Regions from separate parts of the Carbonatibacter coralli genome, predicted to be linked through region 2. Evidence: riboswitches for the same ligand, from Rfam matches in the RefSeq annotation. Region 2 holds a riboswitch; each other region holds the start of a gene.
What was found. Region 2 has a riboswitch for cobalamin ahead of AAAH10_RS08000 (aromatic ring-hydroxylating oxygenase subunit alpha). Riboswitches for the same ligand answer to the same signal wherever they lie in the genome.
Positions count from the first base shown of each region.

Region 1: linked by a shared signal. The riboswitch ahead of AAAH10_RS13380 (ABC transporter ATP-binding protein) and the one ahead of AAAH10_RS08000 (aromatic ring-hydroxylating oxygenase subunit alpha) in region 2 are both predicted to bind cobalamin.
Region 3: linked by a shared signal. The riboswitch ahead of AAAH10_RS01845 (ABC transporter substrate-binding protein) and the one ahead of AAAH10_RS08000 (aromatic ring-hydroxylating oxygenase subunit alpha) in region 2 are both predicted to bind cobalamin.
Region 4: linked by a shared signal. The riboswitch ahead of AAAH10_RS15355 (TonB-dependent receptor plug domain-containing protein) and the one ahead of AAAH10_RS08000 (aromatic ring-hydroxylating oxygenase subunit alpha) in region 2 are both predicted to bind cobalamin.

Region 1 covers NZ_JBBUTJ010000006.1:53,042-60,974, reverse strand. The annotation lists gene AAAH10_RS13390 (FecCD family ABC transporter permease) at 1-337, opposite strand, end outside; gene AAAH10_RS13385 (ABC transporter substrate-binding protein) at 342-1,295, opposite strand; gene AAAH10_RS13380 (ABC transporter ATP-binding protein) at 1,292-2,119, opposite strand; cobalamin riboswitch at 2,327-2,549, opposite strand; gene AAAH10_RS13375 (hypothetical protein) at 2,739-3,674, shown strand; gene AAAH10_RS13370 (DUF2842 domain-containing protein) at 3,820-4,056, shown strand; gene AAAH10_RS13365 (hypothetical protein) at 4,073-4,468, shown strand; gene AAAH10_RS13360 (type 1 glutamine amidotransferase) at 4,465-5,283, opposite strand; gene AAAH10_RS13355 (NAD-glutamate dehydrogenase) at 5,748-7,933, shown strand, end outside.
Region 2 covers NZ_JBBUTJ010000002.1:539,106-547,038, forward strand. The annotation lists gene AAAH10_RS07975 (FAD-binding protein) at 1-1,141, opposite strand, end outside; gene AAAH10_RS07980 (FAD-linked oxidase C-terminal domain-containing protein) at 1,196-2,683, opposite strand; gene ykgO (type B 50S ribosomal protein L36) at 2,904-3,029, opposite strand; gene AAAH10_RS07990 (class I SAM-dependent methyltransferase) at 3,215-4,198, opposite strand; gene AAAH10_RS07995 (FAD-binding oxidoreductase) at 4,635-5,720, shown strand; cobalamin riboswitch at 5,928-6,124, shown strand; gene AAAH10_RS08000 (aromatic ring-hydroxylating oxygenase subunit alpha) at 6,246-7,484, shown strand; gene AAAH10_RS08005 (DUF302 domain-containing protein) at 7,666-7,933, shown strand, end outside.
Region 3 covers NZ_JBBUTJ010000001.1:423,413-431,345, reverse strand. The annotation lists gene AAAH10_RS01865 (ABC transporter permease) at 1-520, opposite strand, end outside; gene AAAH10_RS01860 (ABC transporter permease) at 517-1,521, opposite strand; gene AAAH10_RS01855 (ABC transporter ATP-binding protein) at 1,521-2,321, opposite strand; gene AAAH10_RS01850 (ABC transporter ATP-binding protein) at 2,314-3,108, opposite strand; gene AAAH10_RS01845 (ABC transporter substrate-binding protein) at 3,095-4,669, opposite strand; cobalamin riboswitch at 4,984-5,194, opposite strand; gene AAAH10_RS01840 (hypothetical protein) at 5,271-5,681, opposite strand; gene gor (glutathione-disulfide reductase) at 5,896-7,284, shown strand; gene AAAH10_RS01830 (class II 3-deoxy-7-phosphoheptulonate synthase) at 7,547-7,933, shown strand, end outside.
Region 4 covers NZ_JBBUTJ010000010.1:636-8,568, reverse strand. The annotation lists gene AAAH10_RS15380 (transglutaminase-like cysteine peptidase) at 1-221, shown strand, start outside; gene AAAH10_RS15375 (ABC transporter ATP-binding protein) at 315-1,103, opposite strand; gene AAAH10_RS15370 (FecCD family ABC transporter permease) at 1,103-2,143, opposite strand; gene AAAH10_RS15365 (ABC transporter substrate-binding protein) at 2,148-2,990, opposite strand; gene AAAH10_RS15360 (DUF7676 family protein) at 3,005-3,574, opposite strand; gene AAAH10_RS15355 (TonB-dependent receptor plug domain-containing protein) at 3,593-5,497, opposite strand; cobalamin riboswitch at 5,758-5,981, opposite strand; gene AAAH10_RS15350 (DUF6925 family protein) at 6,370-7,401, shown strand; gene AAAH10_RS15345 (AAA family ATPase) at 7,450-7,933, opposite strand, start outside.

The DNA of each region.
Region 1 (7,933 bases), on a different contig from region 2:
TTACCGTGATCACAAGCACAGCCCCGGCTGCCGCACCGGATGAAAGACCAAAAAGGAAAGGGTCAGCCAGATCGTTTCGCGTCACGGTCTGGAGCAGACATCCGACAATACCCAGCCCGGCACCGACCAGAATGGACAGCAAAACACGCGGCGCGCGGAGATCGACGATAATACGATCAATCGGTGAGCTTTCCTGTTCATCGGACAGGCCGAAAGCCCCTTCCAATGCACCGAGAACATCAACAAGGGCGATCGGGGTTGAACCCCAGGACACAGACAGAAAAGCGAGGATGACCAGAAAGGCCATCCCCACTGAAAGAATTGAAAAGTAACGCATTGAATTACTGGAACTGATCCGGATTCATTGTCTTCGCAATCTTTTCAATCGCTGTAATGTTTGCTGGTCCAGGTGTCAGCTCTTCATAACGCAGCGGAACAAAGCGCCCGTTCTTTACAGCGTCGGTCTGGCTCATGGCCGGATGTTCCTTCAGCCATTCCAGCAGGCCTTCAGCGCCGGTTCCGTTCTGATAGTCCAGAAGAATCAGGAACTCGGGATTGGTTGCCGCAACGGCCTCCCAGGAGGAACGCCCCCAGCTGGTTTCCATGTCAGCAGTCACATTTACACCGCCTGCCGCTTCGATCATTGCATTGACAATGGCGTACTTTCCGGCAGTGAAAGGCTTGTCGTCACCGGAATCAAACAGGAAGACACGCGTACCGCTGGCATCGCCAACCTTTTCCCTGATACCCGCGAGCTGATCTTTCCAGCCATCGACCAGTTTCAGGGCTTCCGCTTCCTTGCCGAAGACCTTGCCCAGACGCAGAACGTCACTGTAAAGCAGATCCATTGTCGCGGCCTTTTCAGCCTTGTGCTGGTGCACACAGCTTTCAGACAGGATCAGGGTTTTGATTCCCTGTGGCTCTAGGGTTTCCGGTGTCACCTCGCCACCCGGACGCATGCCGTAGTACCAGCCCGCAAAGAAGGTATCCGCAGAGGCTGCAACAAGGTTTTCAACGGACGGATATTTTGGTGCAAGCTCCGGAATGTCACCGCGCTTGGTGTCAAATTCAGGGCTGGTTTTGTACCAGCCGGAAATTCCTGTAACACCGACCATTTTGTCCTGCAGACCCAGCGCAAAAGCCATTTCGGACATGTTGATGTCGTGAACAACCAGTCGCTCCGGCACCTTGTCAAAGGTGAGGGTCGAATCGCAGTTATCAACTGTTACCGGCTCGGCAGAAGCAAGGCCTGCCGAAAAAATCAAACCGCCCAGCAAAGCTGATGCATATTTCATAACGCTACTCCATTTTCTTCAGAATCACGGCGAGTAAGAGGAATATCCAGAACCGGTATCTTCCGTTCCTGTTCAGGATGATTGAGATAGAGGAAATCCACGCCAAAAACCCTTTGCACAGTTGATTGGGTCAAAACCTTCTCAACCTGATCAAAAGCGACCATCGAGGTCTTTTCCAGCAAGAGGGCGTGTGTTGCGATCGGGGGAATCAAAGCCAGATCATGCAGAACAGAAATACAGGTCACACCGCTTTCTGCGACCAGGGAAAGCAGAAGCCCCTTGGCCAGCGGATCAAGGTGGTTTGTCGGCTCGTCCAGAAAGAGAATTTCCGGTTCCTGGCAAAAGGCACGCGCCAGCGAGGCACGCTGCATCTCGCCGCCGGAAAGCAGTCCCAGACGGTCTTCGGAACGTTCAAGAAGCCTGACCTTTTCAAGGGCCTGATCGACCTTCTGCCTGTGCTCTTCCGGAGCAAACCCTGTGCTGTGCGGAATACGCCCCAGGGAAACATATTCCCGAATGGACAAACGCGTATCGGGTTTGTCCATCTGTCCCACATAGGCAATGAGCCGTGCCCTCTTTCTGGGATGGATATCCTTCAGGGCCTTGCCCTTGAAGAACACCGCCCCGGCAGACGGCACCAGCAGTCCGGCAAGCAAACGCAGGAGTGTGGTCTTACCAGCCCCGTTGGGACCGGCAATAGCCAGAAAGCTCCCCTTTTGAATCTCAAAGGAAACATCCCGAACAAGCGGTTGGCCCGTCTCTGAAAGACAGGTCAGATCCTCAGCTCTCAAAACAGGCAGCAGATCAGAACCAGTCATCGACATCAGTCCCTCCCTTTCCCGGTCCTTGCAGACACAAAAAAGTGGTCAGGAGCTGAAAAAGCACAAGCAGCCCGGCGTTCTGTCAACACAAACTTCCCCCACATCAGGACAGGATCAGTCTGGGAAAGAGAAGCCTTGACCACTTTTGAGCTGGAATAAAACAGTGCAAAAGGGAAACCACTTGCCCCACCCGGAAAACCCCGTCCGGCTTGGATCACATCAACACCTGGCAGGTCTCCTGGCTCGCGGGTCTCCGGAAACACACAACCTTCCCAACCTCACAAGGGGTCAGTGGCATTGCTGATGTGTTCCTCACCGCTCACAGTTGCGGGGGCAGCCACGGCATCGGTCCCTGATGGGCACGCCTCACCGTGTTCCCTTTTAATCCGTTCTCGCGTCTCGCATAAACGGAACCAAGATGGATGAGAGTATTTTCAACTTTGAAACGCTTTGCAAGCAGAAATACAGATCAAAGTCACAAAGCGACCATCAGGAAACGATGAAAGAATTCGCGCTTTAAGAAATCATCAAAGAGTTCCTGATATGGTTTTTGACAAGAAAACTGAACTCCTCAAAGAACAGTTCAACTAAAAGACGAAAAATTGAGCAAGGCAACAGCCACATGAGCACTCTCGAGACAAACACATCAGACAGTCCCGAAATACCGGAACTCGACGATGACAGCCTTTATTGCAAAACCGACGAAGCTGGATTTATTCATGACGGTAAAGGCGAGACCCACACAATACTCGGGCTTCCAATCAGTCGCTTTATCAATCAGAAACTGCATGACTTTGTTGTCAGCCAGGATCACAGAAGACTGGATGAGCTTCTGAGAACACAGCTGGCTCAAAGTGAAAGCACCCTGAACATTGTGACAGCGGAACAGTGGGAAGAACCCTTCCGGGTTTCCGTCACCAAGCTTGCCCTTGAAGCCACCTTTACAACCTTTTTGCAAAGGCTCCCGCTTGAACAGGGCGGTGGCGCCGTGCTCCAGGCCCATGTTGTCGATGAATATGTCAAGGACCAGAGCACATTCCTGGGTGACCTTGCCGAGGATGACAGCCTCTATGACGATGAGCACAAACCTCTGGAAACACTGGCGGTCTCCATGTTTGAAGTCGCGAACCTCTCCAATCCTGACCTCGTTCAGACTCACGGTGAGGAAACCATCAATCGTCTGAAGACAAAGGTCAAACAGAACATTGTCCGGGATGGAACGCGCCCCGTCACGCAGATTGACGAGGAACGCTATGCGGTTCTGCACGATGGCAGCTACAACAGTGACCACGTCGAAAAGTCGCTGAAGCGCCAGGTTGAGGAATCAGGACTGTCGAAGGATATCTCTGTCGGTCATCTGAATCAGGGTATCAAGGCTGACAACAGGCAGGACCTGCAGAAAAAGCTGCAATCCGGTCTGGAAGGCTTTGCCGATGAAGGCCTTGAAAAGGCTGCTGAAAACCTCACCAAAAGCAGCAAGCCACAGAAGACAGCTCCCCGGGTTGTCGAAACCGCTGAAGAGCCAAGGAAAAAGTCTTTCCTCAAACGGTTCTTCTGACAGGCCCCTCCGGAAACAGGACAAAACCCCGATTGAAGCCGGCCCTTCATCGGGGTTTTCCTGTGAGGCGTCGGAAAAGCTTGATTTTTGAACGCAAAAGGCCTTCATTCTACAAACCTTGGAGTGTCATGCAGGAGTTCGGATCATGCTCAATCTCAACAGTGGCTATTTTATCATGCTGCTGGGTCTGGCCGCTTACATCGTTGTCGCCGTAACGCTTGCCGGTTTTCTGCCTGACCACTGGGCCGTACAGATACTCTATGCTCTCGTCGCAGGGATGGCCTGGATCTATCCGGCTGTTAAGTTCCTGGATTTTTCCTACAGAAAACAGCAGGACAAAAAAGCCACAATTGCCAAAGAGGATCACCCCTCACAGGATTGAGCGAGAAACCAAGCAGATGCGTACAAGCCCCCTTCTACTGTCGCTGTTTATGACAGTCTGGCTGTCTCCCCTGACAGCAAATTCCGCAGAACCTCCCCTTGAAAGAAGCGAGGCCCTCGCGTTCTGCAACAAGGAGCTGGCACGACACATCGGTGCCACGGAAGCCGGAGCCAGAGCGGGGCATTGCACATGCGTTGTTGATTTTGCGCTGGATTCAACACCCAGGGCTCTCAGGGATCCCCTGGCGCGCATCGTGCGCCGTCAGCCGCTGGAACAAAGCCACAGACAGGCACTGGAAAGCGAAGCCGGGAACGCACTTCTCTATCTCGGCCTTGTTGGCAGTCGCTGCCCCATGGTGATTGAGGACCCCCTGATCCAGAGCCTGATCTGGAAGGAACTCCGCAAGAACTAGGATCGCAGGCTCCTGATGTAATCCAGCCAGTTCGCCAGTTCCGATGTCCGCCTTTCCAGAATCAGATCATCCGGATCAGCCTTGATTGCGGCCAGAAGGGCGGAATCCTGTTCCAGCTCTTCCAGCCAGTCTGCCAGTGCTTTTTCCCGACCGGAGAAAAGCCCCTGCTCCCGGTTGATATAGTCTGCAATATCACCGGGTCCCAGCTCCGGGTGATACTGGACACCCCAAAAATCCGGTGATCCCGTTTCCCCTCCACAGGACGGGCCTATTGCAAAGGCCTGAACCGGAGAGTGATCGTTGCCGGCAAGCAACCGGGCGGAAGGGGGAAGCTCCTGCACCTCGTCACGGTGAATACAGGGCACAACCATGCCTTCCTTCCTGCCGTCCATCATTCTGTGACGCTGCCCTTCCCCTGTCAGCCTGAGCGGAAGGGTCAGACCGATTTCCAGCCCCTTCGGACTCGCCCCGACCCGTCCCCCCAGAACGACAGCAGCCAGCTGCATTCCGTTACAGGATCCAAAGCAGGGACGCTTGTGATCAAAAGCCTGCTCCATAACAGTCCAGAGAGGCCGTGAGCGCTCATCGTCCGTCGACCAGGAATTCGCGGATCCGGTAAAGACAACGCCATCCTGCTCTGGCAGCAGATCAGACAGAACAGCAGCATCAAAGCCATCTTCATAGGGAGTCACAGCACTGAACCGTACATCACCTGCAAGCCGGGAGAGCAAGGCGCCATACTGATCCGCAGCCGGATGCCTTTTGCCCTCTGGCAGAACCTCGGGGGCATTGCTTTCAACCACCAGGATTTTCATAACACGTCTCCTTGGACCCGGACCGGAAAAGAACAGAAACCATATTGCAGCCCTTTTTGGAAAAATCAGCCCGGAAAAGACCGACTAACACTTTTTTAATCAGAAAGGCGTTCAATGGAATCCTGTTTTGTTCCCTTGCCTGCACCGTCAGGCCTGTGAATTTGATTCACTTTCAAGTTCCTGAAAGCTCTGAAGGAATCCCGATTTTCTATAGGAAACAACAACAATTAGGGTTAACATGGCGCTACAGGGAAAAGAATTGTCGCTTTGGCCCGCTTCAGCAATCAAGCAGAGACAACAGAAAAAATGCTGATCAACAGCAGAAAAAACAGTCCCGTTCTCAATTGGCTCACAGCTGAGCCAAAGGCTTCCGACAACGAAAACGCAGCTCTCTTCAGCTCCATTGTCCCGTCTTTTCCTGCAATCCCTCTCAAAATTATCCGACCAACAAAGGATCTCATCCAATGAGCAAGTCCAGCAAGCAAAGCATTGCCGACCTGATTTCACGGATCAACGAACACGCTCTGAAAAAACTGCCAAAAGACAAAACAGCACAGGTGCAGGACTTCATTGAGCAGTTCTTCAGCAATGTTCCACTGGATGACATAGAAGACGAAAGCACCGAAAACCTGTTTGGTGCAGCCATGAGTGCCTGGGAAAGCATCCAGTGCAAGAAGGAAGGCGCGCACCTGGTCGAGGTTTTCAATCCCCGTCCCAACGTGCACGGATGGAAGTCCTCGCACACCGTCATCGAGATCCTGAACGACGACATGCCGTTTCTGGTCGATTCCCTGACCAGTGCCCTGCAGAGAATGGAAAAGGAAACACTCCTGATCGTTCACCCGGTCATCCACGTTGAACGGGACAAAAAGGGCAAGCTGATCAAGCTCCTGCCAGTCGATAAGGCTGAAACAGCAGGCAGCAGACATGAATCGCTGATGCAGATCCTGATCACGGAACAGACCGAAGAACAGCGTGAAGCCGTCAAAGCGGATCTCAACAAGGTTTTCCAGGACGTCCGTGATGCCGTCGACGACTGGAAAATCATGCAAAAGCGTCTGGAAAACTGCATCGCGGACATTCGCAAGAGCCCGCCGCCCCTGGACAAGAATCAGGTTGAGGAATCGCTCGCCTTTCTGGAATGGCTGGACAATGACAACTTCACATTCCTCGGTGTCCGGGAATACAGCTTTGAAGGCGAAGGACAGGACAGCATCCTCAAGATCAAGGACGGCTCCATGGGTGTCCTCAAGGATCACTCCATCCACGTTTTTGACGGCCTGCGCAGTTTCGGACGCCTGCCACAGGATGTCAGGGCTTTCATGATTCAGCCCTCCCTGCTGAGAATCACAAAGGCCAACAGGCGCTCGAATGTGCACCGCGCCACCCACATGGACACGATCGCCATCAAGCGTTTTGACAAGAAGGGCAATGTGGTCGGCGAAACGCTCTTTGCCGGCCTCTTTACCTCCTCTGCCTATGCGCGCTCACCCCTGGACATCCCGCTGCTGCGCCAGAAGGTCACCAGCACGATCAATCGCGCGAACTTCAGGCATTCCAGTCACGACGGGAAAGCCCTGTCCCACACGCTGGAAACCTTCCCGCGCGACGAGCTGTTCCAGATCAACGAAGACGAGCTTTTTGAAACAGCCATGCGCATCCTGCACCTGCAGGAGCGTCGCCGGATCGCCCTGTTTGTGCGCAAGGACCCCTTTGAACGCTTTGCCTCCTGTCTGGTTTACATCCCGCGGGATCGCTTTGATACCGCCCTGCGCCGCAAAATCGGGCAGATGATCTGCAACGCCTACAACGGGACGGTCTCCGCATTTTTCACCCACCTTGCAGACACGCCTCTGGCCCGGGTCCACTTCATCATCAAAACCAAACGGGGCGAGGTTCCCGATGTTGATGTGGCAGAGCTTGAAAAGCAGGTTGCCGAGGCAGGACGCAGCTGGGAGGACAAGCTTCGCGAGGCCCTGATTGAAGAACGGGGCGAGGAACAGGGCATCCTGGCCATGACAGAAATGGGCTATGCCTTCCCTCTCTCCTATCAGGAAGACTTCAACGAACACGAGGCTGTTTCCGATCTGACCAAGGCAGAGGAAGCTCTGCGCGGAGACGGTCTGGCCATGAATCTCTATCGCCCGCTTGGCGGAGAGACAAACGAACTGCGCTTCAAGATTTACCTGCGCAACACGGCCGTTCCGCTCTCCGACGTTCTGCCCATGCTGGAAAACATGGGACTGAAGGTCCTGTCAGAGAACCCCTATCACTTCAAAACTCCGGAGCACCGGAAGAATGCAGGCAAGGAAGACAGCGTCTGGATGCACGACTTTGAAATGGTCACCTCTGATGATCAGGAAGTCGACATCTACAAGGTCCGCGATGCTTTCCACGCCGCTTTCGCAGCCATCTGGCACAGAAAGATGGAAAACGACGGCTTTAACAAGCTTGTCCTCTCCTCTGCCCTGACAGTTCGCGAAGTCACGGTTGTTCGCGCCTATTGCAAGTACCTGCTGCAGGCCCGGATCCCCTTCTCCCAGAGCTATATGGAACAGACACTGGCCCGCAATCCGAAGGTAACATCCCTTCTCTTGCAGCTCTTCACAACTCGCTTCCTCGCAGAGGGACAGAAAGAGGATCACCCGGC
Region 2 (7,933 bases):
GAAAAACCGGGGTCTCGTGATCATAGTCCTCCGGCTGAACCCAAAGGGTCGCATGGCCGCCAAAGTCCTCGACCTCTTCCCTCAGAGCTGCAGCGCAGTCTCCGAAATCATATGTTTCAGGCACCCTGACCCAGATCAGCCCCCCGCCCCAGTCCATCGTAAAATCAAGCTCGGGACGATCAACCAGCAGACTGCGCATCAGCCTTGCCCCTTTCGAAGGCGCGACAGAAATCTTCCACAGCCCGTCCGTGCGTCCCAGCTCGAGACCGCTCTGGCCAACAGCCGCCCAAAAGGCCTTTGAACGGGCCTCATCTGACACATGAAGTTCAGTCTTTTGCCCCCCGGAGAGGATCAGACCGGACAGACGTTCTGTGCGCTCCCGCACAGCCGCCTCATGCCCCTCAAGCCGCGCGACAGCAACCCAGGGCACGGAAAGCGGCAGTTCCCCCCTGAACCCCGATGCAGGCACAGCAGCGGCCGAAGACACCGCAAAGGCCGATCCCAGGGCACGTGTCATCAGCTCAACAGCCTCCTCAGGAGTCTGTGCCCCCATGAAAAGACTCTGCTCTGTCTTGAAACCCGGCTGCGTCTTGATGACAATGTCAGTCAGAAGGCTCACAGTTCCATAGGATCCACAGACCAGCTTCATCAGGTCATAGCCCGTCACATTTTTCACCACGCGCCCACCGGCCTTGTAGATTTCTCCACGCCCCGAGACAGCATCATACCCGAGGACGTGATCCCGGACAGACCCGGCTGTCAGCCTGCGAGGACCGGCAAAGTTGCTGCTGACAACCCCTGCAAGGGTTCCCAGCACAGCCCCGTCGCCCTTGAGGAAAGGTCCGGACACCAGCGGCTCAAATCCCAGTTGCTGACCCGCAGCTGTCACCGCCTCCAGTATCTCTGTCATGGGCGTTCCGGCCCGCGCGCAGAGCACCATCTCGTCAGGATCATACTGGGTGATGCCCGACAGAGCTGTCATATCAACCCTGTGCTCGTCATTTCTGCTCTCTGCCGAGACGTTGTCCAGATGAGCTTTTGATCCACTTCCGACAACGTTCAGCTTCTCGTCTCCGGACAGAGCCCACTGAACGATCTCCTGAACCTGTTGGACATTGGAAGGTTTAAAGAATTCTGGCATGACAATCACTTCCAGCTTGAAACAAGGAAAAACGCTACGACAGGATCAGCCTGATCAGAAACGCGGAATATCCGGGAAGGGCATCTGCCCCTTGTGAATGTGCATCCGCCCCAGTTCCGCACAGCGGTGCAACTGGGGAAAGACCTTGCCGGGGTTGAGCAGTCCTTGCGTATCAAAGGCACATTTCAGACGCTGCTGATGCTCCAGATCGGTTTTGGAAAACATCTCCGGCATCAGATCGCGTTTTTCCACGCCGACACCATGTTCCCCTGTCAGAACACCACCCATTTCAACACAGAGGCGCAGAATATCGGCTCCGAACTCCTCAGCCTTGTGCAGGTCCCCTTCCTTTGAGGCATCAAAAAGGATCAGGGGATGCAGATTGCCATCACCCGCATGAAAGACGTTTGCCACATCCAGCCCGTAATGCTGCGACAGCTCCTTCATCCGGCGCAGGACTTCGGGCAGTTTCTTGCGCGGAATCGTCCCGTCCATGCAGTAGTAATCCGGAGCCAGACGCCCAACAGCCGGGAAAGCCGATTTACGACCGGCCCAAAAGGTCTGGCGTTCTTCCTCACTGTTGCTGGCGCGAATGGAGGTTGCACCGTTTTCCCCGGCGAGTCTGGAAACCTCTTCAATCAAGAGGTCAACCTCTCCCGCCGGGCCATCCAGTTCCACAATCAACAAGGCCTCCACATCCAGAGGATAGCCTGCGTGGACAAAATCTTCAGCCGCATGAATGGCAGGACGGTCCATCATTTCCAGACCGCCCGGCACGATACCGGCTCCAATAATGCTCCCGACACATTCCCCGGCCTGCTCGGAGCTTGGAAAGCCCATGAGAACGGCACGGGCCGTTTCAGGCTTGGGCAGAATGCGCACCGTCACTTCTGTCACCACAGCCAGCAGCCCCTCGGACCCTGTCAGAAGCCCCATGATGTCATAGCCACCTGAATCAAGATGTCGCCCGCCAAGACGCAGGACCGTACCGTCGATCAGCACCACCTCGAGTCCCAGCAGATTGTTTGTCGTCAATCCGTACTTCAGGCAGTGAACACCCCCCGAATTTTCAGCCACGTTTCCACCGATGGAACAGATAATCTGACTGGAGGGATCAGGCGCGTAATAGAAGTTGTTCCCTTCCACAGCCCTGGTGATTCCCAGATTGCTGACGCCCGGCTGGACAACCACGCAGCGATCCTCATAATCAATGTCCAGAATTCTGTTGAACTTGCCCATTGCAAGCAGAATGCCGTCTTCCAGCGGAAGGGCTCCACCCGAGAGCGATGTACCGGAACCACGCGGCACAACCTTGATCCCCTCGTCATGACAGTATTTCAGGATTGCTGAAACCTGCTGCGTTGTCTCGGGAAGGACAGCCATCAGGGGCGGCTGTCTGTAAGCTGTCAGTCCGTCAGATTCAAAGGCCTGCAACTCCTGCAATTCCGTCACCACAGACGAAGCCGGCAGGATCGATCGCATTGCTGCTGCAATCTTCTCCCGGCGATCCAGCACAGCCTGATCCGGCCTGGGCATCTCCATGGCTATAACCTCTCTGACTTTTGTCGTTTCGCGATCCCTTGTTACAGACGGGATCTTCACTGAAACATCATACACATTTTCAATTGGTCTGAAAAGTAGACCAATTATACATACCCTGTCTTTCGAGGGAATAAAAGACTCTGCAGGGGCGAAATGTAAAAAACGCCCTTTCCGGATGGAAAGAGCGTTTTTCAAAAACCAGTCACTTCAGCAATCAGGCTTAGCCCTGACGTGCCTTGAAACGTGGGTTCTTTTTGTTGATCACATAGACGCGGCCGCGACGACGGATCACACGACAGTTCTTGTCGCGCAGCTTTGCTGTCTTCAAAGAGTTTACAACTTTCATAATCCTACCCTCGGCATTGTTTAGTCCGGTTCGGGATGCTGAAGCACTGACCAGAAGTCAGCCCTTTCAACTGTCAACCACCGAGACTTGCAGATAAAGCTGAGGGGGTCATAGCCGAATTTCCCCGCCAACAAAAGGAAAAAGTCACGAGTCCGCGTCTTTTTCTGATTTCTCCGAAGAAAATCCTACCAGTCAGACATCAGCTTGGAATTCGAAGGACGCATTCCCAGGAAACGATACAAACGAATACGCCCTTCCTTCAGCAGGCGAACCCGCTCCGTCCACATTTCGGCTTCAACCACAATTGCATCGGCCAGATGGTCCGGGATCTTCTTTCCCTGCAGTCCAAGCGTAAACTCGCGCCAGCGCCCTTCAACCATGTCGATATACTTCGGGCTGATGTCCTCGGAAATCCTGACATCCAGACCGTTCTCCGTCATGGTCTCGGTATAGTCCCCGACCTTCCAGAGATCACAGTCATGGAATTCATTCTCGTTCCAGTCAAACGCGGCCCGTTCGTTCTCCGTGTCCTTGGGATTTTTGGGTTCCTGAAGAACAAAATCGGTAAAGAGAAACTGTCCCTCGGACTTCAGGGCCTTGCACAGGTCGGTAATCAGGCGCGTCCTGTCCTTGTAGGTATAGAGGATCTCCTTGGAAAAGATGCAGTTGAAGGAGCGTTCGTCAAAAACCTGCTTTTCCGGAGAAAACCCCTTGATCGGAGCCTTTTTGGCCAGCCCTGCCTTGGTCGAGAGCTCCATGCCCTTTTCAACCATTGCAGTTTCCCGCTCAAACGCGTTGACCCAGACTCCGAACTTGTCCGCCATCAGCCGGGAAGAGCCGCCAAGACCGGCCCCGATATCTGCGACATTCATCGCCGGGTCCAGCCCGAAGGGTTTGATCAACTCGAGGATATACTCCTGCTCTCCCGGGGAGGAATAGCCTTCCCCCCACAGTTCCTGCAGCAACTGAATGCGGGCATTTTCCTGCTCTTCATCGCTGACGGGCAGTTTCTCGTCACTCTTGTCCTTCGCACCGACAGAACGGGTTTTAACGTGGATTTCATACCCGTTCCACCAAGCCTTCAGCTTGTCCATGAAGGTGATTTGTGCTGGCAGCTTATCTGATTTTTCACTCAACGCCTGACACCCCATGATCGCATCAACAGACACGATCCCGCTAAATCCCGCATGCGCCTTCCAGATTTTTGCCTGTTTTCTGCTGAGGCACACAATTTATTTTTTAAATACCAATCCCGCCTTTGAACCCACTAACAAAGAACGAATCCGCTATCTTCTAACTATATTACTGCCATTACGCAAATTTCAGCGCTGATCCTAGGTTAAAAAGATTAACAAAAATTCCTTTCGCCAGACTTTTTTTTCATAATTTGTCACAATTGATCGGACCGGGAAAAGCGGGGCAAACACCCTTTTCAAAACGTTCGCGCAATAAGCGAAATATCTTCCCAAACGTTTTTCAGGCAATTCAAGTCGCTTTCAAGCGATCCTGAATTTCACAAGGCTTTCACAAATCAGAAAACGAAGATGAGAAGCAGGTACGTCGGCTTCCAGACTATTGATCACATATACATCCGGAGAGATGAGCATGGGTTTGCAAGAAAACTTTGAGACTCTTGATGAGGCACCATCCTGGAAGGATGACGAACTTCTTGAGTGTGTCGCCGTTGTTCCCGAAGCACCAAACACAGCGACCTTTTCCTTTCGCGCGCCATCCGGGGCCTGGTTCAAATACCAGCCGGGCCAGTTTGTAACGCTTGAACTTCCCGTACCGGGTGAAACGGTTTACAGAACCTACACCATCTCCTCCTCTCCGTCCCGGCCCCTGTCCCTTTCCGTGACCGTCAAGGCACAGCCGGACAGTATCGGCACACGCTGGATGCTGGATCACCTCCGCCCGGGCATGAGGATCAAGGCCATGGGACCTGCGGGTATCTTCACCCTTCCAAACCGCCCGACAGGCAAGTACCTCTTCATCTCCGCCGGCTCCGGTGTAACGCCTTCCCTGTCCATGACCAAATATCTCTTCGACCGCGGACAGGACCCGGACATCTGTTTTGTGAACTGCGCCAAGCGTCCCTCGGAAATCATTGCCCGTTCGGATCTGGAGCACATGGCATCACGCGTTCCGGGCATCAAACTTCACTTCATTGTGGAAGAAGACGATCCCTTCAGAACCTGGTCCGGCTACCGCGGCATGCTGAACCAGATTGTTCTGGGCTTTATTGCGCAGGACTATCTGGAGCGCGAGGTTTACTGCTGCGGTCCCGATCCCTTCATGCAGGCTGTCCGCGAAATGCTCATCGCCATGGGCTTCAACATGGACAACTACAATCAGGAAAGCTTTGGTGCTCCTGTTGAAAACGAAGCTGACGCACCCGAGACAGACGACGTTATCCTTGAAGATGACAAGGAAGCGGTCATCGAGTTTACAAATTCCGGTGTCAGCCACACCTGTACACAGACAGACACCGTTCTCGCTGCCGCAAAGGCAGCTGGCCTCAACATTCCATCCGGCTGTACTTTCGGTGTTTGCGGCACCTGCAAGGTCAAAAAGACAGAGGGCGAGGTCCACATGGTCCACAACGGCGGCATCAGCGACGAAGACGTCGAAAACGGCTATATTCTGGCCTGCTGCTCCAACCCGATCGGCAAGGTTGCAGTAGAAGTCTGATCTGCTGAAATCGCGTTCAACCCCTGACAGAAGGCCTGCAATTGCGGGCCTTCCATCGTTTTTGAACCCTGAACGGGTGAGCCATTTCCACCATCAGACAAATTCAGTTAAGCCAAGAAGAAGCCACCTTGCATTTTCTTTTTCATCCTTTCGCAGATTTTTCAGATTGGGTCGTTTTTAAGCGGCCTTAAAAGGTCAAAGAGGAAGAAAAATCATTTTTAGCAGGGTGCTGCAAAACGCAGAGAATTGGGAAACTGGTGAGACACCAGTGCTGCCCCCGCAACGGTAACAGGCTGACAGGCAGAACAACTCCACTGAGGTCATTCCTTGGGAAGGATCTGCCCCAGGTTCTTGACGAAGAACCCGCCTGAAGCCCGGAAACCAGCCTTGCTAAAGCATAAAAAAATACTGCTGAAAGCGGAGAACCAGACGTTCACCTGGCCTGCTTAACGGCACCCTGTCCCCAATTCGAAGATTAAACAGCAACACAAACCGCGGGGCGCGGTTTTTCAGGAGAACATTGACATGTTGCACGAACAAAAAGCACTGGCCGCATTAACGCAGCACAAGGAAGGCCATTCCCTCCCGCAGGCGTTCTACAATGATGCCGACATCTATCAGGCTGACCTGGAAACCTTCTTTTACAATGACTGGCTTCTGACCATCGCCGCTTGCGAAATTCCGAAAGCCGGCAATTACGTCACCCACAAGGTTGGCGCCTATTCTGTCATCATCGTTCGCGGCAACGATGGTCAAATTCGTGCGTTCCACAACTCCTGTCGCCACCGCGGTTCCCGCATCTGCTCTGCAGCAAAGGGCTCATCCCCGAAGCTCGTCTGCCCTTATCACCAGTGGACCTACGAACTTGATGGCAGCCTGCTGTTCGCCCGCGACATGGATGAAAGCTTCAACCCGAAGGATCACGGCCTGAAAACCGTTCATTGCCGTGAGCTTGAAGGTATTGTCTTTATCTGTCTCGCAGACCGTGCCCCCGATTTCGACAGCTTTGCCGAAACCGCGCGCGCCTATCTGGTTCCACACGACCTGAACAATGCAAAGGTTGCCTATGAGAGCACCATCATTGAAGAAGGCAACTGGAAGCTCGTTTTTGAGAACAACCGCGAGTGCTATCACTGCAGTGGCAGCCATCCGTCCCTGACGCGCACCTTCCCGGACGATCCCGATGTTGCTGGTGTTGACGGCGGCGGGGAAGCAGAACACGTGATGAAACACGTCACACGCTTTGAAAACGCGGGCGTCAAATCGAAATTCCACCTTTCTGCCAACGGTCAGTACCGTCTGGCCCGCATGCCTCTGCTGGGGTCCGGCGAAAGCTACACGATGGACACAAAAGTGGCTGTGACAAAGCCACTGGGCACCCTGCCCTACAAGGACGCAGGCAGCCTGCTGTTCTTCCACTACCCTTCCACATGGAACCACTTCCTGTCCGACCATGTTCTGCTGTTCCGCGTCACACCGATCAGCCCGACAGAAACGGAAGTCCGCACCACATGGCTGGTTAACAAGGACGCAGAGGAAGGCAAGGATTACGATCTGCAACGCCTGACCGAGGTCTGGATTGCAACCAACGATGAAGACCGCCAAATCGTCGAGGAAAACCAGATCGGTATCAACTCCCCGGCCTACACGCCTGGTCCCTATTCCAAAAAGCAGGAAGACGGCGTGATCCAGTTCATTGAGTGGTACACAACAGAGCTGCGCAACCGCCTGACAGGCGTGCACCTGAAAGCAGCTGCGGAATAAGCACTCCGCGCTCACCAAGACACAAAAAGGCCTGCAACGTCGCAGGCCTTTTTTGTATTCAAAACAGAAATATCACAGGAAAACACAGAGTTGTTATTGGTCTGCCGAAACAAATCATGTTTGATTTTTCATGCGAAAAAACGACAGGCACCTTCAATGTATGAAACAGAGAGGCATTCCAATGAAAAAGCTCGTTACGCTTCTGGCAACATTCGCTCTTTTGTCCCTTTCCCTTTTGACTGCCCAGGCTGATGAAATGACGTCTTCCCTTGTGACCAAGAAAAGCAATTATTCTGTAACCGAAACCCTTGATCGTCTGGCCGGTGCTGTCACCAACGGCGGTGGCGTAATCTTCGCCCGCGTTGATCATGCAGCAGGCGCAAAGAAAGTCGGCGAGGATCTCCGCCCGACAGAAATGATCCTCTTTGGAAATCCGAAAATCGGCACCC
Region 3 (7,933 bases), on a different contig from region 2:
GGATGAAGTCCCTGTGACTGATCTCCCGTGTCAGGGTTCGCACCAGACGGGCATAGCGCATCCAGCTGACCAGTGTGAGGGCCAGGATCATGTTGTTTGTGCTGGGACCAAGAATGCCTGCGATGGCAATGGCCGCCACCAGTTCCGGAAAGGCAAAGAAGCTGTCGGTTACCCGCATGAGAACACTGTCCAGCCATGACTGACCTGCTCCGGCAAGCAAGCCGACTGCTGTTCCGATAATGGCGCCCAGCGAGGACACCAGAAAGGCCAGCCCGACAGACCAGCCTGCGCCATAAAGCAGGCGGGTCGCAATGTCCCGCCCAAGATGATCCGTTCCAAACCAGTGGCTTGCAGAGGGTGACGTGAGACGGTGCAGGAAATCAGCCTGGACCGGATCATAGGGAGTCAGGATCAACCCTGCTCCGAAGAGACACAGCAACAGGGTAAAGAGGAGCAGGGCTTTCAGAGCGCTGTTGTTTCTGTCGGTCTTTGTGAGGAGCTTTTCTGTTGTTGTGCTCATGATTTTTTGACGCCTCCTGTCAGGGAGGGACGATTTCCTTGAAGAGAGTGTGGAGAAAGCCAGTCCTGCAGCAGTTCGATCAGGCTGTTGAGGATGACATAGCTGCAGGCTGCAAAGAGGACGAGGAAGAGCAGCAGCGGATAGTCCCTGCTGAGAATGGATCCGACAAAGAGGGAGCCAACCCCGCCTCTCGAGAAGATGACCTCCACGATGATGGAGCCTTCCAGCAAGGCGGCGAAGTCAAGACCGATCATGGCGATGGCCGGAATCATGGCGTGTCTCAGAATATGCCTCCGGAAGATTTCGCCTTCAGGGACACCCCGCAGTCTCAGGGCTTCGATGAAGGGAGCTTCGCTGGCTTCCAGAAGAAAGGTTCTCAAAAGGCGTGTCTGGGATGTGGTGATCCAGAACCCGAGTGTCACAGCAGGCAGGACAAGCTGTTCAAGGGAGCCGGAACCGAAGGAGGGAAGCCATTGCAGCTTTGCGGCAAAGACCAGGATCAGGATGAGGCCCAGCCAGTAGGATGGTACCGCCGCACCGATGGAAGAAAAGGCGACAGCCAGACGGTCCCAGATGCTGCCGGGTTTCCAGACGCTGACAAGGCTCAGCAGGAAGGCGAGGGACAAACCAAGCGCAAGTGCAGTTGCTGCCAGTTCGAGTGTTTCGGCCAGATTGGGCAGGAAAATCAGAAGAACATCTTCCTGGGACACAAGAGACTTGCCGAAATCGCCCTGAAGAAATCCGGAAATCCAGTGCCAGAACTGAACAGGGAACGGTTCATCCAGTGCGAATTCCTCCCGGATGGCTTCGACAACTTCCGGAGGAACATCGCCTTCGCCCATGTAGCGGGCATTACTGATTGTCAGCGCCTTGTCGCCGGGGGAAATGTAATAGAGGGTGAAGGTCAGCAGGCTCACGCCAAGGAGAATTGTTACCAGTCCGGCAAGCCTTTTGCCCAACAGGGTTGCGAGGTGTTTCAGAAGGGGAAAGGGGTGATTCATCAGCTTGCGATCTGCTTCTCTGGTAAGCGGGACGTTCCGCTGTCGAGTGATCCCAAAATCTCTGCAGCTTCAATCAGTTCTGCAGCATAGGACGAGGAAGGCCGATTGAAGAAGTCGTGAACGGGCTGGCAGGAAACAGCCCGGCCGCTGTTCATCAGCAGGATAGTGTCGGCATAGGCCCGGGCGTATCCCAGATCGTGTGTCACAACCACATAGCCAAGCCCGTGCTGTTCCCTGATGTTCTGCATGGTCCGGGCCACCTGTTTCTGGACAAAGGCATCCAGTGCGCTGAGAGGCTCGTCAAAGAGGATGACTTTGGGCTTGGAAACAAGGGCGCGGGCCAGACAGACGCGCTGTGCCTGCCCCAAAGAGATCTGTTCGGGAAAACGACGGGCCATTTCAGGTTCCAGCTCAACAGCTCTCAGGGCTTCAAGAACCAGTTCCTCCCGCCTCGCCCGGGGCAGTTTCAGGTGATAGAGGCTTTCCGCAATTGATGGCCCCACCCGTTGTCTCGGGTTCAGTGCAGCTTGCGGGTTTTGCATGACCCAGCTCACACCGGGCAGGCCGAGAAAGCTATCTCCGGGTTCGAGGCAAAGGGTTTGGCCGCCATCTGCCAGACTGTGCCGGATGTTTCCCCCGTCAAAACGAAGCAGTCCCTGAAGGGTTTTGAGGAGTGTGGTTTTTCCCGAACCGCTTTCGCCGACGACACAGAGGCACCCACCTTCTTCCAGCCGGAAGGAGATGTCTTTAATCAGGGGAACCCCGTCAAGTGATACAGAGAGATGATTCGCTTCAAGCATGCTGTTTGTCTTCCTGACAAGAGGTCGGCCAGCAGCGGTTTGCACTCAGCAGCTTGCCATAGTCCGACTGCGGGTCCTGCAACAGCCTGCCGGTTGGACCAAATTCCTCGATCCGTCCCCTGTTCATGATGGCGGTTCTGTCGGCAAAGCGTGCTGCGAGAGCCAGATCGTGGGTCACAATCAGGATGGCTGTATTGTTGCGGGCTGCGAGTTCCGTAATCCTGAGCATGCAGCGCGAAGCAATGAGAGGATCAAGGGCGGAGGTTGGCTCGTCCAGAATCAGAATGTCGGGTGAGGAGACAAGTGCAAAGGCAAGCAGCAGTCTTTGTTGCATGCCCTGGCTCCACTGGTGCGGGTAACTTGATTTCAGGTCCTTGAGTTTCAGGGCTGAAAAGAGCTCGGAGATGTCCCGGGACGAAACAGACTCTGCTGCCGAACAGCGCAGGGTTTGTTCCCACTGGCTTTTCAGACGCTTGAGGGGATCAAGACCGGCCTGGGGATTCTGGGGGACAAAGGAGATTGCAGCGCGGTCCACAAGGGCAGGCTTTCGGGATGACCAGTTGTGCTTTTTCCCCTTGAATGTCAGGACACCTTCAAAGGGAGTCGCAGGCTTTGCAAGCCCCATCAGGCATTTCAGCAGACAGGATTTGCCTGCTCCCGAGCCGCCCACAATGGCGAGACACTCTCCCCGGCCAATGTCCAGGGAGATGTCATGCAGAATGGTCTGCCTGCCAATTCTGGCAGACAGACCCTCAATGGAAAGAAGGCTCGAATCAGTCTTCTGCAAGATCAAGCTCCGGCGAAGCGAGATAGGTTTCCGCAGGGTGGATGCGATAGCCGTTGACCTTGCCGTTTCCGACAGAAACCTGGGTCTTGTGGAAAACGGGGATGAGTGGCAGGTCATCGTTGATGATGGCCTGGATCTCGTCATAGAACGGCTTGCGCTTGCTGTTGTCGAACTCTGCACGCCCTTTTTCCAGAAGCTTGTCCAGCTTCGGGTTGGAATAGCCGGAGAAGTTGTAGCTGGCGGAAGAGCGGACCAGTGTGCTCGGGAAGTAATCCGGATCGCCCTGGGGAGCGGTTCCCCATGCCTGAAGATGCATCTGGATTTCACCGGCTTTGAGAGCGTCATTGTTCGCACCGAATTCACCCATGGCGATTTCGACCTGCAATCCCAGCTGCTGAAGCATCTGCTGGCTGATTTCCAGTGTCGGGCGCAGGGCGGCACGGCCTTCGTAGGAGCGGATCTTGATGACAATATCCTTGCCATCCAGTTCGCGAATTCCGTTTCCGTCGCTGTCAACAATACCTGCTTCATCAAGGAGCTGGATTGCAGCATCCTGATCATAGGGCAGGGCAAGACTGTTGTTTGACCAGGCGGCCATGGATGCCGGGAAAAGGGCCTTCGATGCAGCACCGCCAACACCGGACAGTGCGGCCCTGACAATCAGATCCCGGTCCAGCCCGAGGGACACGGCCTGGCGCAGTGTCTTGTTTGCCAGCGGACCGTCTTCGGTTCTGACCTGATAGAAGAACAGCCGGGTTGTTTCGTTGGAAAAGAGTTGCCCACTGTTTTGCTCCTTGAGAGCAGCAAAGTCAGGTTCCGCGTAGTTCGTAACCAGATCAACATCGCGGGCCTGAAGCGCCAGTGCAGCGACCGAAGGATCGCTGATGGTGTCGAACACAAGACCGTCAAGCTTTGGCTTGCCACCCCAGTAATCCCCGAAGGCGCGGGTGACATACTGTTTGTCCGGATCAGCAGAGACAAAGACGAAAGGCCCGGTTCCGATGATAGGCAGTGTTTCGTTGCCGTCTTTCAGAACGGCCGCAGAAGGTTCTGTCAAAGCCCAGAGAAAGGCCGAATTGGGGTTTGCTGTTCTGAAAACAAGCGTCTTGCTGTCCAGCACTTCAATTTCGGACAGATCCAGCAGTTTCAGCAGGCGCGGGTTGTGCGCAGGATGACCTTCCTCGGAGAGTTTTTCAAAGGAAGTCCTGACGTCTTCTGCTGTCATCGGACTGCCGTCGTGGAACTTTACATCGTCGCGGATGACGATTTTCCACTCTGTCGGTGACAGGTTTTCAAAACGGGAAGCCAGACGGGGAACCTGCTGCATGTCATAGGACAGTCCGATGAGCGTTTCCGAGACTCCGGCCCGGTTGCTCATCCAGCCATTCTGGCGGGCGCGGGGGTCAGGAACGGTGCTCTTCGGGCCAAAAGGCACGGCAACGTTCATGATCTTTTCAGCGGCAAGAACAGGGGATGTGCCCAGCCCCTCAGCAGGGGCGGCAACAGACAGGCCAAAGCCTGCTGCAGAGAGCAGAACGAATTTGAGTGCGGATTTGATCATCCATATTCTCCATGAATTTTTCGGTAAGCAGCGAGAAAATTTGTTATGTTATAACATTTCTTTTTTCAAGCGCTATTGCAGAATTTTTTCTCCTGATGAAAGAACTCTGGTTCAGGATTCGGGCATGAGGCCTGTGGTTTGGCCGCAAGGAGAGTTCGCTCACCGGCAGGGAAAGGGATTCCGAAAAACAGAGGAGACTGTTGCTGTCCTGAAAAGGACGGCAGAAAACGGGCGTTGAACGCTACAGCGCAGGGGATTCCTGCTGAACAATGGATCATAGCCTTTAGACCTCCCCCGGGCACCTCGCCGGGTTTGAGTGAACTCAAATGATGGCAGGTCTCCTGACTTGCGGGTCTAACGCGCTCCAGCCTTCCCGATTGTCTGGCAATCAGTGGTATTTCTGGTTGGCTAACCGCTTACAGTTGCGAGGGCAGTCCCGGATTTGGCGCCTGATGGCTACACCGCACCGTGTTCCCTTTTATTCGACTTGGTCTTTCTGTCGAAACCATCATCGCGATCATGCCGCACAGATGGGAAAGTGCAAGTTCAAAATTTGCTTCATGTCTGCGATAAAGTGTCATCGGCAGATGATATTCGGGTTTCAGGACCCCTTGATCCGGATCAGGACGGGATATTCTGTGCTCTGTCCAACAAAGGTTGCCCTGATGGTGTCGCCCGTTTTGAGCGTACCGAACGGCTCCGACGTCATCCGGTAGCAGGACCATCCTCCGAAGGGAGGCCACTGGGAGCAGTACTGATCGCCCTCGACGCGCCATTTTCCGATCTCTGTTGGCCGTTCTCCCTGACGGTAGACTGTTCGGCCGGAGGCTTCGAAGGTCTGATGGACAAAGCTGTCTCCCGGACGGTTGCTGGCCGTGTTCCCGGTGAGGAGCTCCTGAATGGCCTGACCGCTCAGTGAGGTTTCCTGATCGGCAGCCAGGACGGGAGCCGGGCTCAGCAGGAAAAGCAGGGCAGTCATTCCGGCATGGCGCAAAAGATGTTGGGCTTTCATTTTCAGATCTCTCCCTTTGTCATCTGGCGAAGTTTGGGCTTCAATGGTTTCGAGGTCAAGCCGCTCTGGTGATCACGGCCTCGTTAGATACATGCAAAAGACTTGATCTGTTCACTGATTGCGCTATCTCTCAGAGAACAGGACTGACTGTGTGGTAGGCAGATTCGCCAGGACGCAGATTGGACCATCAAACGACTTGAACGGAGACAACACCATGGCAACGGCAATCGAAACAGATGATTTCGACGCTCCAGAATATGATTATGACCTCTTTGTAATTGGTGGTGGCTCCGGGGGCGTTCGCGGTGCACGTATGGCTGCTGCAACCGGTGCGAAGGTTGCGCTGGCAGAGGAATATCGCTACGGCGGAACCTGCGTGATCCGGGGATGTGTTCCCAAAAAGCTCCTGTCCTATGCTGCGCATTTCCATGAGGACTTTGAGGATGCGGCCGGTTTTGGCTGGACCGTTGGTGAAAGTTCGTTTGACTGGACAACGCTGATCGCCAACAAGGACAGGGAAATTGACCGTCTGGAAGCGATCTATCAGCGCATTCTGGACAATGCCGGAGTTGAGCACATTCGCGCCCGTGCGTCGCTGATCGATCGCCATACTGTTCAGGTCGGAGACCGCACCGTGACAGCGAAATACATTCTGCTGGCACCCGGTGGTCGCGTGTCCTTCCCGCACGGCGAGGGCTGGGAGCATGCCATTTCCTCCAACGAGGCCTTCCATCTGGAAGAGCAGCCAAAGCGTGTTGTGGTTTACGGAGGCGGCTATATCGCTGTCGAGTTTGCTGCGATCTTCAACGGTCTGGGCTCCGAAGTGACGCAGGTCTATCGCGGTGATGCGCTTTTGCGCGGGTTTGACCGGGATATCCGCGAAGGCCTGGGCGAAGAGATGGCGAAAAAGGGTATCGCGCTGGAATTCAACGTGACCATTGAAAGGATCGAAAAGCTTGCAAGTGGCTTGCTGGTCCATCTCTCGGACGGGCGGACGCTGGAGACTGATGCCGTCTTTGCAGCGACAGGCCGCACGCCGAACACGGACAATCTGGGGCTGGAAAGCGTTGGTGTTGAACTGAACAAAAAGGGTGCTGTTGCCGTTGACGAGTTTTCCAGAACGTCAGTGCCGAACATCTATGCTGTTGGCGATGTAACGGACCGCATCAATCTGACGCCTGTTGCCATTCAGGAAGCCATGGCCTTTGTGGACACTGTCTTCAGGGGGCAGCCCCGTGCGATGGACCACAGCAATGTGGCAACGGCTGTTTTCAGCCATCCACCCATCTGTACTGTTGGCCTGACGGTTGAGGAGGCTGAAAAACAGTATGGGGAAGTCGAGGTTTACAAGTCCGCTTTCCGCCCGATGAAGCACACGCTTTCCGGCCGTGACGAGCGTTCCATCATGAAACTGGTTGTCGAGAAACACAGCAAGAAGGTGGTTGGCCTTCACATGCTGGGAGCTGATTCTCCGGAAATCGTCCAGGGCTTTGCTGTTGCGATCAAGGCAGGGGCGACAAAGGCCATGTTCGATGCGACGGTTGGTATTCACCCGACTGCTGCAGAAGAATTCGTCACCATGCGGGAGCCTGTTTCGTCCTAGGCGGAGGGCTTTGTCGCAACAAAAATCAGAACGGGGCTGGATTCATGGAAGTTTCACAGCCCCGTTTTTGTGTTCTTAATTCCCTGATCTTTTGTTTTAAAGCAACAGGTTAAGGGGATTTCGGGCGTTGAGGCCTGCAGGTGGAGTTGCAAAGTCCTCGCAAAAAAGTCAGCTTTGTAAATCAACAGACTGGTCAAGTCCGAAAAAGCTGTCTACAACTGTTGATCCACTTAAATTACATGATTAATCATGAGGTATTGCTATGAGCGCGAATTGGACCCCATCATCCTGGCGCGCCAAGGAAATTCGGCAAGTTCCCGAATACCCGGACAAAGCGAAGCTTGAGTCCGTGGAAAAAACCTTGGCGGGCCTTCCGCCACTGGTTTTTGCAGGGGAGGCTCGCCGTCTCCGTGAACAGTTGGGCGAAGTTGCTGAAGGTCGTGCGTTTCTGCTTCAGGGCGGTGACTGTGCGGAATCCTTTGCTGAATTCCATCCTGACAACATTCGCGATACCTTCCGCGTTATGCTGCAGATGTCTGTGGCGCTGACCTTTGGAGCGGCCTGCCCGATCATCAAGGTCGGCCGTATGGCCGGTCAGTTTGCCAAGCCACGTTCTTCCGATACGGAAATCGTGAACGGTGTCGAACTG
Region 4 (7,933 bases), on a different contig from region 2:
TTCGCAAACTGGTCGATCAGGACCTGCCTGTTGAAGCCCTGCGCTGGGTAATCGGAAAAACAGAACAGGGTGGTCACATGATTGGAATTGTCGAAACAGATCAGCTTTCCCTGGTCATAGATTTTAATCAGGATAGCCCTGTCTCTCTGGACGAGCTGGATTATTGCCAGCTGAGATTTGCATCAAACCCGTCCGGACAATGGTTTCTGGCCACAACCTGACAGTATCAGCCGGGGAAGAGTCTCTAGAATGAACAAACAGCCACAGGGATAACAAATCACTTCACCGGTATCCGGACCATCCTCAAAACGTCCTCAAGCCTGCTTCGAAGAGCAAAGAGACCAGGGAAGAGACAGAAAATCGCCATCCACTTCCGTGTTAAAAGGTACAATATCAAAAACACGCCCCAGATTTTCAGTATTCAGAATGTTGCGGGGCGCTCCATCAGCTACGATTTTCCCTCTGTTCATGAGGATGAGACGATCGCAATAACGTGCTGCCAGAGGCAGATCGTGCAAGACAGTGCAAACCAGATAACCCTTGCGAGCCAAATCACGAAGGATCGTCATGACCTGCAGCTGATGAAAGGGATCAAGAGCAGCGACCGGTTCATCTGCCAGAATTGTTCGCGCTTCAGTTGCCAGAACCCTGGCCAGAGCAGCGCGTGCCCGCTCGCCACCGGAAAGCCTGTTAAAGGGCTGATCGGCCAAATGCTCCAGAGACAGTTCACTGATTGACTTCCGTATGGCAACCTTGTCCTGCTCATCCAGTGAACGCAGGAAGCCGCCATGCGGTAACCTGCCCAGTTCCACCATTTTGGCTACCGTAATCGGCCAGTGCACCTCGTGTCCCTGGGGCAAATAGGCCAGCTCCCTTGCCAGACTTCGGGGTTTCCAGTCTGCAAGGTTTATCCCCTTGAACAAAACAGATCCCTCATAGTCTTTTTCGAGACCTGAAAGCGTTTTAAGCAAGGTTGTCTTTCCGGCACCGTTTGGCCCGATCAGGCCAACCAGCTTGCCAGCCGTTACAGAAACAGACACATCATCAAGAAGTGTCTTGTCCTTTTTCCGAAGGCTCAGGCCTTTTGTTTCAAGGGCAATCATCACAGCATCTCCCTTCTGTATCGGACCAGCAGCCAGAAGAAGAACGGCGCACCAACGAGGGCTGTCAGAACACCGAGTTTGAGTTCCGGCCCCGGCGGCATCAGACGGACAGCAATATCCGCCAGCAACAGCAGACAGGCGCCTCCAATTCCGGCTGGCACCAGCAATGCCCTTGGCTGAAAACCAACAAGCGGACGGAGGATATGGGGAACAACAAGACCGATAAAGCCAATGGCCCCTGTCACAGAAACAGCCGCGCCAACGCATAGAGCACACCCCAGAATGATCCGGGCCCGAATGTTCGGGACGTTGAAACCGAGATTGGTGGCGCTTTCCTCACCAAGACAAAGGGCATCCACACCGCGCCCTGCCCCCAGCAAAAGCAACCAGCCCGTTATCATGAGAGGTAAGGCAATCCAGACGTGGGTGAAGGTTCGATCTGCAACAGACCCCATCATCCAGAACAGAATTTCAAGAGTGGCAAAGGGGCTGGGTGCAAGGCTCAAAGCCAGAGACGTCATGGCAACGGCAAGGGAACTCAGAGCAACTCCGGCAAGAATGAACCCGGTCGTACCCGGCTTCTTTCCTGTCAGGATATACAGTCCGACCAATCCCAGCAGAGCCCCCGCCACTCCCCCTGCTGTCAGCGCAAGGTTTGAGTACTCTGCAAGACTGAAGTAGAGGACAACAACAGCGCCAAGAGAAGCCGTACTCGAAGTTCCGATAATCCCCGGATCAGCAAGTGGATTGCGGAAAAGGCCCTGCAACACAGCCCCCGACAAGCCAAGAGACAGACCGGTCATAACAGCCAGAAGTGTACGGGGCAGACGTACCTCGACCAGAATAAGCCTGTTTGTTTCTCCAAAGACATCAGGATCCAGATACAGGAAGTCCCATGGCAGGCTGTCAACAAGCGGTCCGCCAACCCTTCCCAGAGACAGGGAAAAGAAAAACAGCCCTGCCAGAACACCGAGAAGCGCGAGACTCAATACTCCGGAGACCGTTCTTTCACTCATTCGGGAAACGGGCAAAACACTCATCGTCTCACTCCTCACGCTCAATACGTTTGCGAATGGCTCGGGAAGTCTCAAAAAGCCGAGGCGTGGCACAGATCAGTTCGCTTCGGGTTAAATCCATTCGCAAGGCCGGAAGCCGACTGGCTGTCAAAGCAGGATGGTGGAGCAACTGCGTTGCCATGGCTGGCATTGCTTTACCACTTCTTTGAAAGACAATCAGATCGGGATCACTCCGCAGAAGTCCTTCCACAGACAAATACCCCCAGCTTCCAATTCCGAGTTCATCCGCAACATTCTTCAGGCCGGCTTCCGCAATCGCCGTATCTCCGAGACTTGGAGGGCCTGCTGTCGTGCCACTGGCGCCATAGAGGATCACCCTCCTGTCCAGTGAGTCAGGTTTCGGTCTCTCCAGAATGGCTTCAATGATCTGCCTTCCACGCAAGGGACGGCCAATTGCATCCGCCACCTTCTGAATATTCGCGATCATGTCCTCCAGACTTCTGGCCGGATCCAGAACAAGCACGTTTTTTCCCTGTTCTTCCAGAAGGGCAACGGTGTATCGGCTTGTATAACGTCCGGCCAGAACCAGATCAGGCTCCATCGGCAGGATTTGTTCAATCAGGCCGTGATTGACATCATGGTTCTGTGCTTCCTCCCAATAGGCAGAGATAGAACGGTCCCGTGCCAGAAAGGAAACGGACCGGATCTCGGCAGGATCACCAAGCATCAACAGCAACTGGTCCGTACAGAGATTGATGGAAACAATTCCGCCCCTTGCACGTTCGGGTTCACCCTGTCCGGCTCTGGCCGCCAAGGCCGCTGCCATACAAAAGGCAAAAACTGCAAAGGTGATGCTGGAAAGAAGTTTCATCAGCAAGTCAGCTCCTAAAAGAAACCTGTGGCTTTGTGATCCGTATCATCAAGCTCACGTCCCAGATATCTCCGGCCAATGTCTTCCCACATGGCCAGTTTTGTCCAGTCGGGAAACTCGGCCATCGTGTCTTCATTCGTCATGAAAGGATTGGCAAAGAAGATTGTCATCACCTGCTCCCCTTTCCCGTTGAAAAGCTGCAGACTCCAGCTCGTTGCGCCGCCTTCCCTGTTCAGACGCCGGATGATTTCTGCGCGGGATACCCTGCGCGCTTCATTCAAGACGTGATCCATGGAACGCCCATCCATTCCCCTGACCTGACCGATACAGAGATGGAAATGGGTGCCGCCAAAATGGACAGTCAGATAACCGTTTGAAAGCGAGATCGTTTTCGGTTTGCACGGACAGCGAAATTCATAGGCAACACCTTCAATAACCGGCCCGAAAACAATGTCTTCCCAATAGTTTTCAAAGACATCCCTTAAAAGCTCAAGCAGGTAACCCTCCCCAGTGGGGAGGGTATAGACTTCTGAAAGACGTCCGCTTGAACTTTCCACAATGTCCGGAAGGATCACAGAAGTCATCCTGCATAGCTCCTGCACTCAGAAATCAACCCGGACACCGGCAAACCCCGAAACCCCCGGAGTTCCGTAACCGAAAACTTCTTCATAATCCTCGTTCAGCAGATTTTCACCACGTGCAAACAACTGCACATTCTCATGAATGTCATAGGTTGCATTGACGTTTACGAGTGTATAGCTGTCCAGTCCCACGATGCTTCTGGCAAATGTTGGTGAAAACCGGGTGTCCTTTTGATCACCGTTGTAATCAATCCCCAGATTGACGTTTGCCCGATCTTCCAGAAAACGATAATTCACGTTCAGACTGGCAATATGCCGTGGTCGCCTGACCTGTTCTGTCCCATCCGCGGTTTCCGCGTTGGTGTAGGTGTAGCTGGCAATCAGGTTCAAATTGTCCAGAACTTCAGCATCTGCACTGACCTCAATCCCCTGTGCAGGAGAGGTTCCGCTCAGATTCACAGCAGTATTGCCCGAGCCTGTAATCAGGTTTGTCACACGGGAATTGAAATAGGTGAGATCGACAACAAGTCGGTCTTCGAAAAAGCCTTGTTCAACACCAAAGTCCCAGCTTTTGCTTTTCTCCGGTTCAAGATCGGGATTGCCAACAAAGGTTCCCGTGAAACCGAACAGCTCTGTCAAACTGGGATTTTTAACACCTGTGCCGTAGCTGCTGTGAAAACGCGTGCCTGTCTCGCGAAGGTTATAGGCCGCCGTTACACGGTAAGTCATTTCATCTTCAAAATTGTCACTGTCATCAAAACGGCCACTCAGGGACAAATGCAAATCGTCAAAGAGGCTCAGATTGTATTCTCCAGCAATGCTGTTGGTCTTGATATCAACCTCATTGGCCATCGAGGAAGTCTGAATTGTGTCCTTCTCGTGCTCCAGCAACAGGGTTGCGGCATGCTCTGCATCCGGGATACTCTCTGTTTCAAAGCGGTAGGTTGTTTCATAATCCAGCTTGAGCTTGTCGCCTTCGGAGGTAAAGGAGGTCGCATTGTTGCTTCGGTTTTTGCTGTCAACATCGGAAACAGCAACACTCGCACGGTGGGACCAGGCCCCTCCAAACAGATCATAGGCGACATTGGCACGACCATAACGCTGGTAAACGGTCGCATCGTTATCCAGATCAGTCAGTGACGACACATTGAAAATCGATCCGTCAGTTTCAAGAAACGAACGGGTGTAACGCCCTGTAAAATCAATATCGAGGTTCTCAATCGGTGTAACGCCGAAAGAAACATTCCCCTGTGAAATCGTATGCCCGTCATTTTCAGGATTACCATCATCTTCATCGGCATGGGATATACCATTGGTCGAAAAGCGGGATGCATCAAAAGCAAAGCGATAGCGCTCTCCTCCACCGCTGAAACCGGCATTCAGATCATGCGTTGCAAAGCTGCCGGCACTGGCGCTCGCAAAACCTCTGAAACCCTTTTGCCCCTTTTTCGTGATGATATTGATCACACCGCCGATGGCATCACTCCCCCACAGGGCACTTTGTGACCCTCTGAGAACCTCAATACGTTCAATGTTGTCCACCAGCAAGGAACCAAAATCAAACTCGGATCCCGCAGCAGGGTTGTTTACTTCGACACCATCAATCACCACAAGGGTCTGATTGGCTTCAGCACCACGGATACGAATCTGCGTAAAAGCCCCAAAGGAACCGGTTCTGTTTACAGCAAGCCCCGGAACATCCCTGAGAATATCAGAAACATAACGGTCTCCACGCCTTTCAATTTCTTCAGCAGTGATGACAGTCACAGCACTTCCGACTTCACTGGCTTTAAGCTCGATCCGGCTCGCAGAAACGACAATCTCTTCCAGTTCCTCAATTTCTTCTGATTGTGTTTGCCCTTCCTGTGCCAAAGCAGCAGAAACAATTGTTGCCATGGCAATTGCAAGCCAGGACGCAGTTGTCATGATTTTTCCAGAATGTGTAATGAACATAACTCTACCCTTGCCGCCAGACAGGCAGCACCGTTCTGCCGCTTTCAACAGGGCAAAGCCGCCAAAAACCCGGACAATCAGGTGTTCAGACACGACAACAGCCCTGCCAGACGGCAGTTGTTAAACATTTTCAGGATTGGGAGAGTGGATGGTTTGATACTCTGACCCAATCGCAGCAACACGATGTGCGTCACTGCGACGAATCGCAGTCATACCCGCTCACCCGGCAGATACAGAGTTGACGCGTTTGGGCAGGTCTTCTGGCTCGCGGGTCAAAACTCATCCCGGCCTTCCCGGACTTTCATCCAGTGGCCATAATTCCGGGCTTATTGCTCGCCGCTCACAGTTGCGGGGACAGCTACGGATCAGGATCCCTGTTGGGCAATTCCCTACCGTATTCCCTTTTAATCCCGAGAATCCATCTCACTCACGGGAACCACAAACATGCACGCATAGATAAAATGTGACGAAAAAAAGTCAATTCCCTTTTTTGCATCACGCGCAACAATCTCGCGATTTCACAAGAGAAAACACTGAATATTTTTATTTATTATCAGTGACTTAATGAATTTCATTGCTTTCCTTTCAAAATTCACAGCAAGCCGAAATCAGGGATATTGCTCCAAATCACAAATCTCTTTTCCAAAATAAAAATCAACATTAACAGCCAATGAGAGTTGTCATCGCCCGCAGTCCTGTTTTAACGTTCATCCAAGGGAACCTGGATGGTGGCGTCCCCAATCTCCTTGATCAGGAAGTCCGTTGAGTGCGCAATGCGCTGTCGGGACAATATTCCTGATTCTGCCACCAACAGCGCCTTTGCGGCCTCTAACAGGTTTCAAAAAATGACAGATACCGTCGCTCAAAAGATGCTCACAGATCTTGTCGGGCTCCTTCACGAAAATCTTGAAAACCCCGATACCAGCTGGAGTATCGGCTCGTTCGGAGCCATCGGCGAATACCACATTGATCCTGCAGAAAACAGAGAGGTTGTGCTCACCGAAACGGGGGGGGCCTCTGTAACAGATCGCGGTGGCCTGTCCGTCTCTCTTCCCGCCCGGGTCCACTTCGAACCCTATGAAATTCTGAGCAGCAGACGCGAGTTCTGGCTACAGGGCGGCAATTTCTGTATTCCGGCTGAAAACTGCACGGTCCATCAACGCTCTGTCCTGAGCGAGCTTGGTCCTGACCGGAGCGCTCTGCGTTCCTGTGACCGGGAAGCCGTGCTCTTTGATATGGGACTGAAACAGAGGAACATTGATGTCTGTATCCGAACTGCAGATCCGGAGCTAATTGCACTGCTGCGTTCAAACTGTGGCAAATCCCTGTTTGAAGCAGGCAACCCGGCAATGTCGGCCATCAAGATGCAAAGCCCCCACAGAGTGTTCCTGTCCGATTTGGGACGCGTTGAGGTTTACCAGCACATCGGCTCAACAGAACGCAACATTGCCACTCCACTCGGGCCTCACACCCACATCCTGCCCAAGCTGCTCAAAAACAGCAGAACCCATTCAGCCAATACTCCCATACCGGATGATTTCTATCCGGCTCTGTCCATGTATCCGGTCAACCCGATGCTGGACAACAAAGGCAATCCCCGTGGCTTTGACAGCAAGGACTATCAGAATTTTCAAGTGATGTGGAACCGGTTTGGCGACGGGGAACTTACCCGTTTCAAACAGACCGTTCATAACGCCATTCAACGCGGACACACTCCGGAAAACTTCTCTGCAGACAGCCGCAGGAAAAGAGTCATCACCAGAGTAACCATAAGACAGCTGCTCGCCAGCGGGATTGTAAATCCAACACTTCAGGACTGGCAAAACCACTTCGAACCCGGAGACGAGAACACCTCCTCGGATCATCACGGCCACTGATCCCGGGGCACTGATTTCCGCAGGACACGATGCGGCAAGACCGACCTCTCAGGCTTGCCGGATCACCCATTCAAGACGCGTCTCAACCGTGACAAGATCATCCGGCACCATCAGGAGTTTATCTGCCGGTATTCTTCGTTTTACCAGACCTTCCAGCAATCCCTGATAGTGCAGCTGTATCCACTTGTTCGCGGAACGATAACCGTCGCTCTCCAGCTCTATCGCTCCCCAGGGCAGCACAATAACCTTCCCGAAATACCCAAGATCACGTTCAACACGCCCTGCAAGCTCTTCCGACAAGATCTGTTCATGAGCGAAACCGTAGTAAAACCAGAAGGCAAGATAATCGACAGGGCTACGATCCGCGACAAAACCACCGTAATCCTTACAGGCCTGTCTGACTTCATCCAGAGCCTCATCATAAAGCTCCAGCAAAAGATCCAGATGCTCATGCCTGGAAAGGCTGTGAGGATTGAGCCCCTGTTCCAGCCTGCGCCTGAACCCCTCCTCGAGATAGGGCACATCAAAGACA